One region of the Geobacillus uzenensis genome, then DNA from elsewhere that is predicted to be linked to it. Evidence: riboswitches for the same ligand, from Rfam matches in the RefSeq annotation. Region 1 holds a riboswitch; each other region holds the start of a gene.
What was found. Region 1 has a riboswitch for S-adenosylmethionine ahead of B9L21_RS12265 (bifunctional homocysteine S-methyltransferase/methylenetetrahydrofolate reductase). Riboswitches for the same ligand answer to the same signal wherever they lie in the genome.
Positions count from the first base shown of each region.

Region 2: it holds a riboswitch for S-adenosylmethionine, as region 1 does, so the genes downstream of both, mtnW (2,3-diketo-5-methylthiopentyl-1-phosphate enolase) here and B9L21_RS12265 (bifunctional homocysteine S-methyltransferase/methylenetetrahydrofolate reductase) in region 1, are expected to answer to the same signal.
Region 3: it holds a riboswitch for S-adenosylmethionine, as region 1 does, so the genes downstream of both, B9L21_RS00995 (methionine ABC transporter ATP-binding protein) here and B9L21_RS12265 (bifunctional homocysteine S-methyltransferase/methylenetetrahydrofolate reductase) in region 1, are expected to answer to the same signal.

Region 1 covers NZ_NEWL01000007.1:81,731-86,338, reverse strand. The annotation lists gene B9L21_RS12265 (bifunctional homocysteine S-methyltransferase/methylenetetrahydrofolate reductase) at 1-1,525, opposite strand, end outside; SAM riboswitch class I at 1,595-1,697, opposite strand; gene B9L21_RS12260 (ABC transporter ATP-binding protein) at 1,979-3,037, shown strand; gene B9L21_RS12255 (ABC transporter permease) at 3,034-3,843, shown strand; gene B9L21_RS12250 (ABC transporter permease) at 3,840-4,608, shown strand, end outside.
Region 2 covers NZ_NEWL01000006.1:812,474-817,081, forward strand. The annotation lists gene B9L21_RS11555 (methylthioribulose 1-phosphate dehydratase) at 1-239, opposite strand, end outside; gene mtnX (2-hydroxy-3-keto-5-methylthiopentenyl-1-phosphate phosphatase) at 236-898, opposite strand; gene mtnW (2,3-diketo-5-methylthiopentyl-1-phosphate enolase) at 895-2,136, opposite strand; SAM riboswitch class I at 2,204-2,311, opposite strand; gene B9L21_RS11570 (pyridoxal phosphate-dependent aminotransferase) at 2,409-3,584, opposite strand; gene B9L21_RS11575 (carbon-nitrogen family hydrolase) at 3,701-4,516, shown strand.
Region 3 covers NZ_NEWL01000001.1:217,654-222,261, reverse strand. The annotation lists gene B9L21_RS01005 (MetQ/NlpA family ABC transporter substrate-binding protein) at 1-424, opposite strand, end outside; gene B9L21_RS01000 (methionine ABC transporter permease) at 440-1,108, opposite strand; gene B9L21_RS00995 (methionine ABC transporter ATP-binding protein) at 1,098-2,126, opposite strand; SAM riboswitch class I at 2,217-2,326, opposite strand; gene B9L21_RS00990 (sterol-binding protein) at 2,400-2,747, opposite strand; gene B9L21_RS00985 (thioredoxin family protein) at 2,900-3,214, opposite strand; gene B9L21_RS00980 (toprim domain-containing protein) at 3,211-3,570, opposite strand; gene B9L21_RS00975 (YusG family protein) at 3,665-3,901, opposite strand; gene gcvH (glycine cleavage system protein GcvH) at 3,977-4,360, opposite strand; gene B9L21_RS00965 (arsenate reductase family protein) at 4,454-4,608, opposite strand, start outside.

The sequences.
Region 1 (4,608 bases):
TTGCTTCATATATTTGCAAGATTTTTTCTTCCGAGTAAACCGGTTGGGTCAAGAAATAGTGAGCGCCGCATTGAATTTTTTTCTCCATTCGCTCGACCGCTTTATCCAAATGGCGGACGTTCGGATTGAAGGCCGCACCGATCGAGAAGTTCGTTTTTTGCCCGAGCGGTTTGCCCGAGTACGATAATCCCTCGTTGAATTGGCTGATCAAGCGGATGAGATCGAATGACGACACATCATACACGGACGTCGCTCCCGGGAAATCGCCGATTTTCGACGGGTCGCCGGTAATGGCGAGCACGTCGGTGATGCCGAGCGTATGCAACCCCATCAAATGCGACTGCAGGCCGATCAAGTTGCGGTCGCGGCACGTAATATGCACGAGCGGGCGGACGCCGAGCCGCTCTTTCACGATCGTGGCGACGGCGGCGTTGCTGATGCGCGGCGTGGCAAGTGAGTTGTCAGCTAACGTCAGCGCGTCGATGCCGGCGTCATGGAGCGCTTTCGCCCCAGCGAGAAACTTGTCAATGCCGAGTTGCTTCGGCGGATCGAGTTCGACAATGACCGAGCGGCGCGTGCGGGCGAGCTCGGGAAGCGGAGTCGGCGCGGGCCGATCGGCTTGCACCGATACAGATGCCGTGCGCCGCTTCACCGTTTTTTCCGTCACCGGCGTCCGGTCGGCGAGCGCCTTTGCCATTGCCTCAATATGTTTCGGCGTCGTGCCGCAGCACCCGCCGATCAAGCGCACCCCTTGATCGCGGAACGCTTTGGCCGCCTCTTCAAAATATTCCGCGTTCGTTTCATAGACAAGCCGGCCGTCGCGGTAATCCGGGAGGCTCGCGTTCGGATACGCCGACAAAAATGCGCGATTGGGCAGGGGCACTTCCTCAAGCGACTGAATCATATAGTGCGGACCAAGCCGGCAGTTGAGCCCGACAACATCGGCCCCGAGCGCCTCCAGGCGGCTAAGGGCGTCCGCGAGCGGCGTGCCGTCTTGCAAAACGCCGACTTCATGGAGCGACACATGGGCGATAATCGGCAAGTCCGTCTCTTTGCGCGCGATGGCAAGCACCGTCTCCAACTCTTCCAAATCGTAATACGTCTCCAGCAGCACACCATCAACCCCTTCGGCAAGCAGCACAAACAGCTGCTCGCGAAACGTCCGCTTCACTTCGTCAAGCGGTACGACGCTTTTGTTCAATGTGCGCAGCCCTCCGATCGTTCCGAGCACGTACGCCCCCCCATTGGCTGCTTGCTTCGCCAGTCTTACAGCGGCGCGATTGATCGCCGGCACCTCGTCTTGCAAGCCGTAGCGCGCGAGTTTCACATAGTTGGCGCCGTATGTATTCGTCTGAATGACATCGGCGCCCGCCGCGATATACGCTTCATGAATATGAATGATTTCGTCTGGATTCGATAGATTCAATTCTTCAAAACAACGGTCGACGCCATGCGAATATAACAGCGTCCCCATCGCTCCGTCGGCGATGAGAATGCGTTGTTTCAACTCATCGAGCAGCCCCACGTTTGATTCCCCCATTTCGTTGTAGTAAAAGAAAAAAGCCTTCTAAGAAGAAGACTTTTCATTCGCTTCTTCTTATCTTCCAGGCTGTTGCCTGTCTGGATTTAGCACCTTGGCCGCGGGCCAGGTTGCTGAGGGTTCACCGGGCCAGTCCCTCCCCCTCTCTTGATAAGAATGTCCGTATGCGGTTGTTTATTTCGTCTTGACTATTACTATATAATTTAATGTATTTTTTGAAATTATTCAATACGGTGAAGCAAGGAAATTTGAAAAAACGATCAATGAGACAGCGGCTTTCCGCATTGCGGGCAAAATTGGAAGCTGTTCTGCGGAATAGTCAGCCGCTTTTTGTTTTTTAGTCGCCGACATGGCGGAAAGCATATTTTTCCGTTGCACTTTCTACTCTCCTATGTTCTAATTAGGAATAGTGAACATCAAGAAGATGGGGGGCTGAAAGTGAACGGAGAAATCATCCGCTTCGAGCGAGTGACGAAGGAATACGACGGCGCAGCCGTACTGGATGATGTCAGTTTTGCGATGGAGCGCGGGAAGTTTTATACGCTGCTTGGACCATCGGGTTGTGGGAAGACAACGATTTTGCGGCTGATTGCCGGGTTTATCGAGCCGACGGAAGGAACGATTTATTTCCACGGAAAGCCGATTCAAAACGTCCCGCCGAACAAACGGCAAGTCAACACTGTTTTTCAAGACTATGCATTGTTCCCTCATCTCGATGTGTTTGAAAACGTTGCGTTTGGTTTGCGCGTGAAAAAGATGAAAGAAACCGACATTCGCGAGAAAGTGAGGGAAGCGCTTCGGTTTGTCAACTTAGACGGCTATGAGCGCCGCCGCATTCAAGAAATGTCAGGCGGCCAGCGTCAGCGCGTCGCCATTGCCCGGGCGATTGTCAATGAACCTGAGGTGCTGCTCTTGGATGAACCGCTGTCAGCCTTGGATTTGAAACTGCGCACGGAAATGCAGTATGAACTTCGTGAATTGCAGCGCCGATTGGGCATTACGTTTATTTTTGTCACGCATGATCAAGAAGAAGCGCTGGCGATGTCCGATTACATTTTTGTTCTGAATAAAGGGAAAATTCAGCAGTTTGGGACGCCGAAAGACATTTACGACGAGCCTGTCAATCGATTCGTCGCCGATTTCATTGGCGAATCGAACATTTTGTCAGGGCGCATGATCGACGATTTCCTCGTCGAATTTGCCGGCAAACAGTTTGCGTGTGTTGACCGCGGCTTCGCGCCAAACGAACCGGTCGATGTCGTCATCCGCCCGGAAGATTTGGAGCTCGCGGCGCCGGAAGACGGGCAGATCGTCATCCGCGTCGATTCGCTCTTATTCCGCGGTGTCCATTATGAAATTTGCGGCTATGACGAAAACGGCAACGAATGGCTTGTCCATTCGACGAAAAAGGCCGAAGTCGGGGAAACGGTCGGCCTTCGTTTTGAACCGGAAGCGATTCACGTCATGCGACTCGAAAAGGAGGATGAGGACGCATGACGGAACGGGCGTGGCGGAACTGGTATTTAATCCCTTATGGCATTTGGCTTGTGCTGTTTGTCGTGGCCCCGATTGTCTTTTTGGTGTATGAATCGTTTTTGGATCTTGACGGCCATTGGACGTTGTCCAACTACAAATCCGTGTGGACGCCCATTTATTTGAAAATGATGGCGTATTCGTTTTGGTATGCGTTTTTAATCACGCTTGTGTCGCTGCTCATCGGCTATCCGACCGCCTATTGGCTGACGAAGACGCGGCACAAGCAGCTATGGCTGTTGTTGCTTATTTTGCCGATGTGGGTGAATTTGCTGCTGAAGGTGTATGCGTTTTTAGGGCTGTTCGGCACGTACGGGCTGGCCAACGCTTTGTTGAAAGCGCTGGGCGTCGGGCCGCGGCAGCTGTTGTTCACCGATTTCAGTTTTGTCTTTGTGTCGGTGTACATTTTTATTCCGTTTATGGTGCTGCCGATTTTCAACGCGCTGGAGGAGCTGCCGCCATCGCTTGTCGATGCCGCCCGCGATTTGGGCGCTTCGGCTTGGACGACGTTCCGCCGCGTCGTCTTTCCGCTCACGCTTGGCGGAGTGAAGGCCGGCTGCCAAGCGGTATTCATCCCGGCGCTGTCGCTGTTTATGATTACACGCCTTGTCGCTGGCAACCGCGTCATTACGCTCGGCACCGCCATTGAGCAGCATTTTCTTGTCACCCAAAACTGGGGGATGGGGGCGACGATCGCTGTTGTGTTAATGATCGCCATGGCGGTCATCGTCATCCTGACAGGAAGCGGAAGAAAAGAGGGAAGCCGATGAAACGGATGCAGGCGTGGGGACGTGTGTACTTGTTAGTCGTGTTTGCCGTGATGTATATGCCGATTGTGTATTTGATGTATTATTCTTTCAACAGCGGCGGGGCGATGCACGATTTTCAATCGTTCACGCTCAAGTGGTACCGCGACGTGCTGTCCGACGACCGCTTGCTCATCATCGTTTTGAATACAATCGTCGTTGCGCTGCTGTCGGCGGCGGTTGCGACGATACTTGGGGTCATCGGAGCGCTCGCCGTTTACTATGTCAAGCGGCAGCGAACGAAAAACGCTCTTCTCGCCCTCAACAACGTGCTGATCGTCAGCCCCGATGTCATCATCGGCGCTTCGTTTTTGCTGCTGTTTACAATCGCTGGCATCAAGCTCGGCTTTACGTCCGTGCTGTTGTCTCATATCGCGTTCAGCGTGCCGATTGTCGTGTTGATGGTGCTGCCGAAACTGGAAGAAATGAGCCCGACGCTGATTGATGCGGCTAGAGATTTAGGAGCCAGTCATTGGCAAGTGCTGTCCGGTGTGGTGCTGCCGTTTTTGGCTCCGAGCATATGGGCGGGCTTTTTCATGGCGCTCACGTATTCGCTCGATGACTTTGCCGTGACCTTTTTTGTCACGGGAAATGGGTTCTCGACGCTGTCCGTGGAAATTTATTCGCGGGCGCGCCAAGGCATTTCCTTGTCGATCAACGCATTGTCGACGCTTCTGTTTTTATTTACCATGTTGCTCGTTATCGGCTATTACGTGCTTAGCCAAAAAG
Region 2 (4,608 bases), on a different contig from region 1:
GTCTCCGCTGACGGCTTTACATGTGTTTGCTCCGCTGGTCGGCCAGCGGCGTCAACGAGCAGAAAATCTTCGTCTGTCTGCTTCCGTTTGTCTTTGCCGCTGGCCGTGACAAGAAAGGTGAGCGGATCGTTTGTCACTTTGATCGATAAATTGCCGCTTGTCGCGAAAAACCAGTCACGGGCGGCAAGCTCGGCCTTCACCTCGGCGAGCTCGTTCCATTTTTGCACGACGATGCTCATGCCGTCACCTCCATCTGCTGCAAATGATCCATCACATCAAAAAACGTCGCAAACGGCGCATGGGGCAAATCGAGCGCTTGGCATTTTTTGAGCAGAAAATCGCGCGCCAGCACGTAATCCGCTTGTTTTGCCGCCGCTAAATCGGTAATCGAATCGCCGATGACGACATGATACCCGTTCGGGTGGGCCAGCTTCCGAAGAAGCGACGGCTTGCAGCAGCCGCAGCCGTTTTGGCACTCGCCGTCGCACGCGTAGGGCCATGTGATGCGGATCGTCTCGCCGCTGAAATCGGAGCCGTTGCAAAAAATGCGCTCTCGTTCGATGATCCCGTCAAGCAGCGGGTAGACAAAAAAGTCGATCCCGCCGCTCACCACATAGAGCGGAATGCCCTGCTCTTTCGTCCAAGCGGCGAATTCGCGAAACCCTTCGCGCAAACGGGCGGTGCGCCGCAGGAAATCGACGATCTCGCCCTTTAGCGAAGACGGAAGGAGGGAAAACATGTTTCCGACCCCTTCTTGAACCGAGATGCGCTCGGCGAGAATGTCGTCTTTGAGCGCCTCCCACTCCGGCGGGGCAAACTGTTTCATAATAGCGATAATGTTGTCGTTTTCCGTAATCGTGCCGTCAAAATCACAAAAGAGAACAAGCTGTCTTGTCATGCTTCCACCTCAACAGCGCCCCAGCGGTCGATCGCTTTTTGCAGCGCTTCGTTTTCTGTCGCCGCTTCGCGGAGCAGACGGCCGGCAAGAGCCGCGTCGATGGCAGCGCGAAACGCCTGCCCGCCGCCGATCGCCCCGTCCGGATGGCCATGAATGCCCCCGCCGGCGTTGACGATGCTGTCAAGGCCGAAATCGCGGACAAGAAGCGGCACGAGCCCCGGATGAATGCCGGCCGATGGCACCGGAAACGCCCGCGCAAACGGCTCTTGTTCATCGGTGAGCGCCCGGGCGATGCCAAGCGCCTGCTCGCGCTCAAGAGCGACGCTGCCGTACGGCGACGGGAACAGGACGAAATCAGCTCCTGCGAGCCGCAACAGCTTGCCGAGCAACAGCGACGGGGCGACCCCGTAAAACTCAGACGGCGTGATGGCGCCGCTAAACGCCGGATGAGCCATGATCGGCACGGTGATGTTCTCATCCGCGCGCAGCTCTTGCAACACATCAAGCCCGTAGGCGAACACGTTAAACAACAGCACGTCGGCGCCAAGCTCGGCGGCCCGTTTCGCTTTCTCTTTCAGCTCAAACGTTTTGCCGGTCAAGTTGACGGCATACAGCGTCCGTTTGCCCGTTTGTTCATACACTTCCCGAAGCGCGGCCTTTCCTTCCGTAATCCGCTTTTCCAACGGCAGCTGCTCGCTGTCAAACAAAATTTCGTCATCTTTCACTAAGTCGACGCCGCCAAGCGCCTGTTTTTTCAATTCGGACGTCAAATACGCCAAATCGCGGCCAATGATGCCTTTAAAAATGCTCATCAACAGCGGGCGGTCATGCACCCCAACTTTTTCGCGAATGCCGCTGATGCCAAAGCGCGGCCCCGGGAATTGCCGCTTCCACTCGTCCGGAAACTCAAGGTCAAGCAGCCGCACTTCCCCATCAAGCGACAGCTTGCCGAACGTCGTCACCAAGAGCGCCGGCAAATCAGCGCTGAAGTTGACCGTCGGATAGGCGATTTTGACGATCGCCCGCTTCAGCCGCTTGCCGAAATACGCGTTCGTCCGCTCGCTTTCGCCAAGCTCTTCCATAGCGACGACTTCCCCTTTATGTTTGCGAAGCTGCTCCTGCTCCAACGCCGGCAAGTCGGTCCATGTGCCGACCGTCAAGCCGAGCGCGATTCCTTCCGCCTTTTTACGAATGTCTTTCTCGTCATGAAGCAAATACGTTGCAATCACTGCACTCATCATTCATCCCTCTTTCCAAAGAAAAAAGCCTCTTCATAAGAAGAGGCGTCATTCGTTTATGGCGCTCTTCTTATCTCTCAGCGTTTCCGCTGCAAGAATTAGCACCGTGCTTGAATGTACCAAGCCGGTTGCCGGGCTTCATTGGGCTCGTCCCTCCGCCTGCTCTTGATAAGAATGCTTGCGTAACTATACACTTGTCAAACAATTTTGGCGAGTATGGCAAATTTACTTTGAATTATGACAGCCTTTGCCGCCGTTGTCAATCATTTTTTTCAAAACAGTCCGAGGCGTCCGATCCGTTCGGCTGCTTCACAGAGCCTCGCCTCATCGGTCAACAGGCCGACGCGCACATACCCTTCGCCGTGCTCGCCAAAACCGATGCCCGGAGCGACGGCAACATGCGCCCGCTCAAGGAGCACATCGGCAAACTCAGCCGACGACCATCCTTTCGGTACGGGGAGCCAGGCGAAAAACGACCCGGACGGCGCCGGTGCTTCCCAGCCGATGCCGCGCAAGGCAGAAATGAACGTATTGCGGCGCGCTTCATACAGGGCGACAAGCTCGTTGACGCAATCTTGCGGGCCGAGAAGCGCTGCGGCCGCCGCTTCCTGGACGGCGCCGAACAGGCTGACGTACAAATGGTCTTGCAGCAGCTCAAGCGCCCGAATGATCCGCTCGTTGCCGACGGCAAACGCGACGCGCCAGCCGGCCATATTGTACGTTTTCGAAAACGTGTAAATTTCAACCCCGACGTCTTTCGCCCCGTCAACTTCGAGGAAGCTGACCGGCTTTTTGCCGTCAAAACCGATCGCCCCATAGGCAAAGTCGTGCACGACGGCAATGCCGTGCTTGGCGGCGAACGCCACCGTCTCGGCGAAAAACTCGTTCGTCGCCGTCGCACCGGTCGGGTTGTTCGGATAGTTTAAAAACATCAGTTTCGCCTGGTCGGCGACCGCCGCCGGAATGGCGCTGTAATCGGGCAAAAATTGCTGCTCGGCGACAAGCGGCATCATTTCCATCCGCGCGCGGGCGAGCGCGATTCCCGACCAGTAATCCGGATAGCCTGGATCCGGGACGAGCACCGCATCGCCCGGGTTGACGAGGCAAAGCGGCAGCTCGACAAGCCCGGCCTTGCCGCCAAACAAAATGGCGACTTCGCGGGTCGGGTCAACCTCAACTCCGTATTCGCACGCATAAAAGGCGGCAACGGCTTCTTTCAAAAAGGAGTAGCCTTGAAACGGCGAATATTTATGGTACTTCGGATTGGCCGCCGCCCGTTGCATCGCCTCAACGATATGCTTCGGCGTCGGCTGGTCCGGATTGCCTTGCCCTAAATTAATGACATCATGCCCGGCCTTGATTTTCTCTCCCACTTTGGCGACAAGCGAAGCAAAAAACTGCTTCGGCAGCTGTTCAAGCAGTTCGGAAAATGGAAATTCGATCGTCATCGCCCACACCTTCTCAAAAATTCTTCCTTCTCAAAAATTCTTGAAATTCTAGTGCAAAATCATATATCGTAAAAAGCAAAATGTAAAGCAAATTTTTTTCATTGGGGTGAAAAACAATGACCATCCGCATCGCTTGCCTCCAACTCGATATCGCGTTTGGCGATCCGCAAACGAACGAACAGCAAGCCGAAACAGCCGTGCAATCCGTCGCCAACGAAGGAGCCAACATCGTCGTGCTTCCGGAACTATGGACGACCGGCTATGACTTGACGCGCTTGGACGAAATTGCCGATGACGATGCCGTGCGGGCGAAAGCGTTCGCCTCCCGCCTGGCGCAAACATATGGCGTCCATTTCGTCGCCGGCTCAGTCGCCAAAAAAACCGCTGCCGGTGTGACGAACACGATGATTGTCGCCGACCGAAGCGGCCAAATCGTCAGTGAATATAGCAAACTTCATCTGTTCCAACTGATGGATGAGCATTTGTATTTGCAGCCGGGAAACGAGCCAGGCTTATTTTCACTTAGCGGGCTGCCGTGCGCTGGGGTCATTTGCTATGACATCCGATTTCCGGAGTGGATTCGCGCCCATGCGTTGGCCGGAGCGGAAGTGCTGTTTGTCGTCGCCGAATGGCCGCTTCCCCGCCTTCACCATTGGCGGACGCTCCTGATGGCGCGGGCGATTGAAAACCAATGCTATGTCGTCGCTTGCAACCGGGCCGGACGAGACCCGAACAACGTGTTCGCCGGCCATTCGCTCGTCATCGACCCGTGGGGCGAAATCATCGCCGAGGCCGATGAAAAGCCGGGCGTTCTTCTAGCGGACATCGACCCGGCGCTCGTTAAAGAGGTCCGTGCGCGCATCCCGGTGTTTGCCGACCGCCGGCCGCGCGATTACGACGAGGCGGCAAAAAAAATTTTTAAAACGTATTGACAATCCGCCTGCCCAACCTGTATCATTCGAATCAAGCAACCAAACGATTGTTAACATCGTGAAAATTGCAAAAACTCAATAGCCAGATCGGT
Region 3 (4,608 bases), on a different contig from region 1:
TAATGATCGTTGCGCCATCCGGCAGCTCTTCGATGCTTTTATATTTTTTCGAGTACAAGCCGATCGGCTCGATATGGATGCCGCCAGCGTTGACGAAATCATAGCCATGCTCTTTCATTTGCGATTCTAAATACGGAATGTGTTGGAAGTAGTTAGCGTCAATTTCTTTGTCCGCCAACACTTTGTTTGGCAAAATGTAGTCTTGGAACGTGATAATTTCCAAATCGATGCCTTTTTCTTTCAACATTGGCTTCGCTTGTTCCAAAATTTCCGCATGCGGCACGTTCGACGCGCCGACTTTCAGTTTGACCAATCCGCCGCCTTTGTCCTCGCCAGCGGCGTTTTCATCATTGTTGTTGCCGCCGCACGCTGCTAACGCAAACACCAAGAGGGCGGCCAACAGAGCGCCAAGCCATTTTTTCATTTGTTTCTTCCTCCTTTATCGTTTATCAATTTTCGAAGTGACAAAGTCACCGATCCACTGAATGACAAAGACGATGATGAGCACCAAAACGGTCGCGACAAACGTCACATCGTTATGGCTGCGCTGGAACCCTTCCAAATACGCCAAGTTCCCAAGCCCGCCGGCGCCGACAACGCCGGCCATCGCCGTATAGCCGACAAGCGACACAGCGGTGACGGTAATCCCGGAGACAAGCGCCGGGAGCGATTCAGGCAGCAGCACTTTCCAAATGATCGTCCACGTCGAGGCGCCCATCGCCTTCGCCGCTTCAATGACCCCTTTGTCAATTTCGCGGAGAGCGATCTCGACCATGCGGGCGTAAAACGGAGCCGCGCCAATGATGAGCGCCGGCAGCGCCGCGTTGGCTCCGAGCATCGTCCCGACGAGCCATTTGGTAAATGGAATAAGCAAAATAATTAAAATAATGAACGGAATAGAACGGAAAATATTCACAAACGCAGCAATGACCATATTGGCCAACCGGTTCTCCCATAGGTTTCCCTTTGCCGTTAAAAATAAAAGCAGTCCGAGAACGACCCCGAAGACGAACGTCGCCGCGACCGCCATTCCGGTCATGTACAACGTCTCAACCGTCGCCGCCCACATCGTCTCCCATTGCACGTTCGGCAGGAGGTTAGCGAGCATCGTGAATCACCTCCACCGCCACTTGCTGGCTGCGAATATAGTCAAGCGCCCGGGCGATTTCATCCGCCGCGCCGTCGATGTGCACAAACAGCACGCCGTAGGCGCCTTGATGGGTTTGTGAAATTTTCCCTTGCAAAATGTTCATGTCCACGGCAAACTGCCGCACGACTTGCGTGATGAGCGGCTGGCCGGCCGCCTCGCCGACAAACGTCAACTGCGCGATCGCCCCGTTCGGGTATTGGCCAAACAAATGGGAAACCGCTTCTTCCGTTTCCTCTGGTTCGACCAACTGCTTGACGAACCGTTTCGTAATCGGCTGCTGCGGGTTGCGGAAGACGTGCAGCACTTCGCCTTGCTCGACGATTTTGCCGCTCTCCATCACTGCCACGCGGTCGCAAATTTTACGGATGACGTGCATCTCGTGCGTAATCAGCACGATCGTCAGTCCGAGCCGCTTGTTAATATCGACAAGCAAATCCAAAATCGCGTCCGTCGTTTGCGGATCCAATGCCGATGTCGCCTCATCGCAAAGCAATACTTTCGGGTTGTTGGCGAGCGCACGGGCAATGCCGACCCGCTGTTTTTGCCCGCCGCTTAGCTGCGACGGATACGCATCTTCCCGCCCGGCAAGCCCGACAAGCTCGATGAGCTCATCGACCCGCTTTTGCCGCTCGTCTTTCGGAACGCCGGCAATCTCAAGCGGAAAGGCGATATTTTCCCGCACCGTCCGCGACCAAAGCAAGTTGAAGTGCTGAAAAATCATCCCGATTTCTTGGCGCGCCTTGCGCAGCTCCCGTCCTTTAATGCGCGCCATATCGCGGCCGGCGACGATCACCTGGCCGCTCGTCGGCTTTTCGAGCCCGTTTAACAGCCGGATGAGCGAACTTTTCCCCGCACCGCTGTAACCGATAATGCCGAAAATTTCCCCTTCACGAATGTCGAGCGACACGTTGTCGACAGCTGTCACCGATCCATTCGCCGCATGATAAATTTTCGTCACTTGTTCAAGTGTAATCATCGTTTCACCTTCCTTCCTCTCAAGGCGGCGGAGCGCAAAAGAAAACCTTTCTGCCCGCAGAGAACAGAAAGGTATTATCTACCATTCCGTCTCTTATCTCCCAAAGCAGGCCGCTTTGTGTGAATTGGCACCTTTTCAGCGGACGCGCTGACGGTTGCCGGGCTTCATTGGGCACATCCCTCCACCTCTCTTGATAAGAGCGCAACAATCGCCTATTCAATTGATTACGAGTGTGATTGTATCATTGGATGTCGAACAGTGTCAACAAATTTTTTACCCAACATGACGATACGGCTTGGCCAAATGGAGGAGCGATTCCAGCAACAACATATGGCGAAAGCTTCCCGATACGTACACTTCCTGCAGCCGGACGAGCTGCTGCAGCTTCAGCTCGCCGCTCAGCAACGACTCAAGCGCTTTCGTTGAGCCGCGCACCGTTAACGTGTTTCGTTCGTCCTTTTCGCTTGCTGCGGCAGCCGGCTCCTTGCCGATCGTCAGCAAAGCGACGCCTTCTTCACTCTCAAAGCGCACACACAATTGCTCATCCGGCAAAATCGGCAATAAATGGCGCAACATTTGCATCCGTTCCATGAACTGTCCCACTAACTGACGCACTTCCATTGACCATCCCCCCATCTCCCTTTGTTCCCTTTATTTCCATACAGAGGGGGAGGAATCCTTTACAAAAATCTCGACAGTCATTGTGGCGAACCAACGCTATTTTTGTCATTTCCAAAGAAATATGTCAAATGGCGTCAAAAAAAGGCAGGTAGTCAGCGCGGCAACCGAGCTTGAATTTCCTCATACAAGTAAGGGACGGAATGAAACGCATACCATTTGCCGGCCATCGTTCCGCCAACAAAAAGAAGCAAGCAAGGAACGCTTTCAATTTTCCAAACGGCTGCTTGCTCCGGAATATAATTCACGTCTGTTTCGTAAAACGGCAGCGCCGGAAACAGCTCTTCAACCACCGTCAACATCCGTTTCGCCAGCTGGCACGTGCCGCACAGCGGAGTATACAAATAAAGAGCCATAAGCGGCTGCTCACTCACCGTCCGTTGGACCTCTATTCGTTCAATCGGTTTCACTCGCCTCTTCCTCTCATTAACGAGTCGATGCGGACGTCAAAATGCGCGCGCAGCAGCACTTGGGCTAAATGCCAAGGCGGAGCGGCAGCCACTTCGCGGTACGCCCGGTCAATATAAATATGTTCCGCCTCCGGAAACATGCGGCGAAACTGCCGACGCAACTTCTCCCCTGCCTCATCGGCGTCCGCAAGCACGTATACATCCTGGCCCTCCAGCTCATCAGCCAGCTCCTCAAGGCGCGCATCACTGATCGTGCCGTTCGTGCAAATAATGACGACCGGTTCGTTCAGCACGGCCGCCACTTTTTGTTTATCTGATCGACCTTCTACGATAATCACTTTTTCTGCCCGTCGCATGTCCGACCCACCTAACTTCAAAAAGGATACCATATTGTATGTCCTGCGCCGGCAAAAGGTTGAAAAAAAAGCAACGGCCATCCACCGTTGCCTTTTAACACCATCCCGCCTCCCCGTCGCAATCGACATATTTTTGGTCCGGTTCAACGGTAGCGGTCACATCTTTGTAGATTTTTCCGTTCTGTTCGGTATACCCATTTTTCAACTGGACGGCCGCCGGAAGCGGAAAGCGCCCGATGAGCTCCCCTTCCTCGTACAAGTCCAACGAGCGGCCGTTCAGCTTGCCGGTCACCCGGTCCGTAATATCGATGCGCGTTCGTTGCAGCGCCATCGGGAGCACCCCTTTTCAATCAAGTTCCGGTATGTATAGAGTGCCCGAAATCGGAGGCGGAGATTGCAGGAACGTTTATCCTTCGTTGACCATCGCCTCGTATTGTTCAGCCGTCAACAAGTTGTCGACTTCGCTTAAATCGTTCGGTTCAACGACAATCATCCACGCTTTTTCATACGGCGATTCATTCACATATTCCGGGTTGTCGTTTAACGCTTCATTCACTTCGACGACCGTGCCGCTGATCGGCGCATACAGTTCCGAAACGGTTTTCACCGACTCGACGCTGCCGAACGGCTCATTCGCCGTAATTTCCGTTCCGACTTCCGGCAGCTCGACAAACACGATGTCGCCAAGCTCTGATTGGGCAAAATCGGTAATGCCGATGCGCACTTTGTCCCCTTCGACGCGCACCCACTCGTGCTCTTTAGAATAGCGAAGTTCTTTTGGCGTGTTCATCGAATCCCTCCATTGCGACAAATTGTATTCTTTTTCATCATAACCGATTTTCGACAAAAACTCACTGAGTTCATTTCATTTTGGTGAAAATTTTTATCTTTCTGCCGACAGACGCCCGGCGAAAAACGACTCATACGCTTGCTCGCGAAATCCGACAATGACCCGTTCGCCATCCGTTAACATCGGCCGTTTCACTAACATCCCGTCCGAGGCGAGCCACTCGAGCATCTCCTCCTCCGATGCGCCGT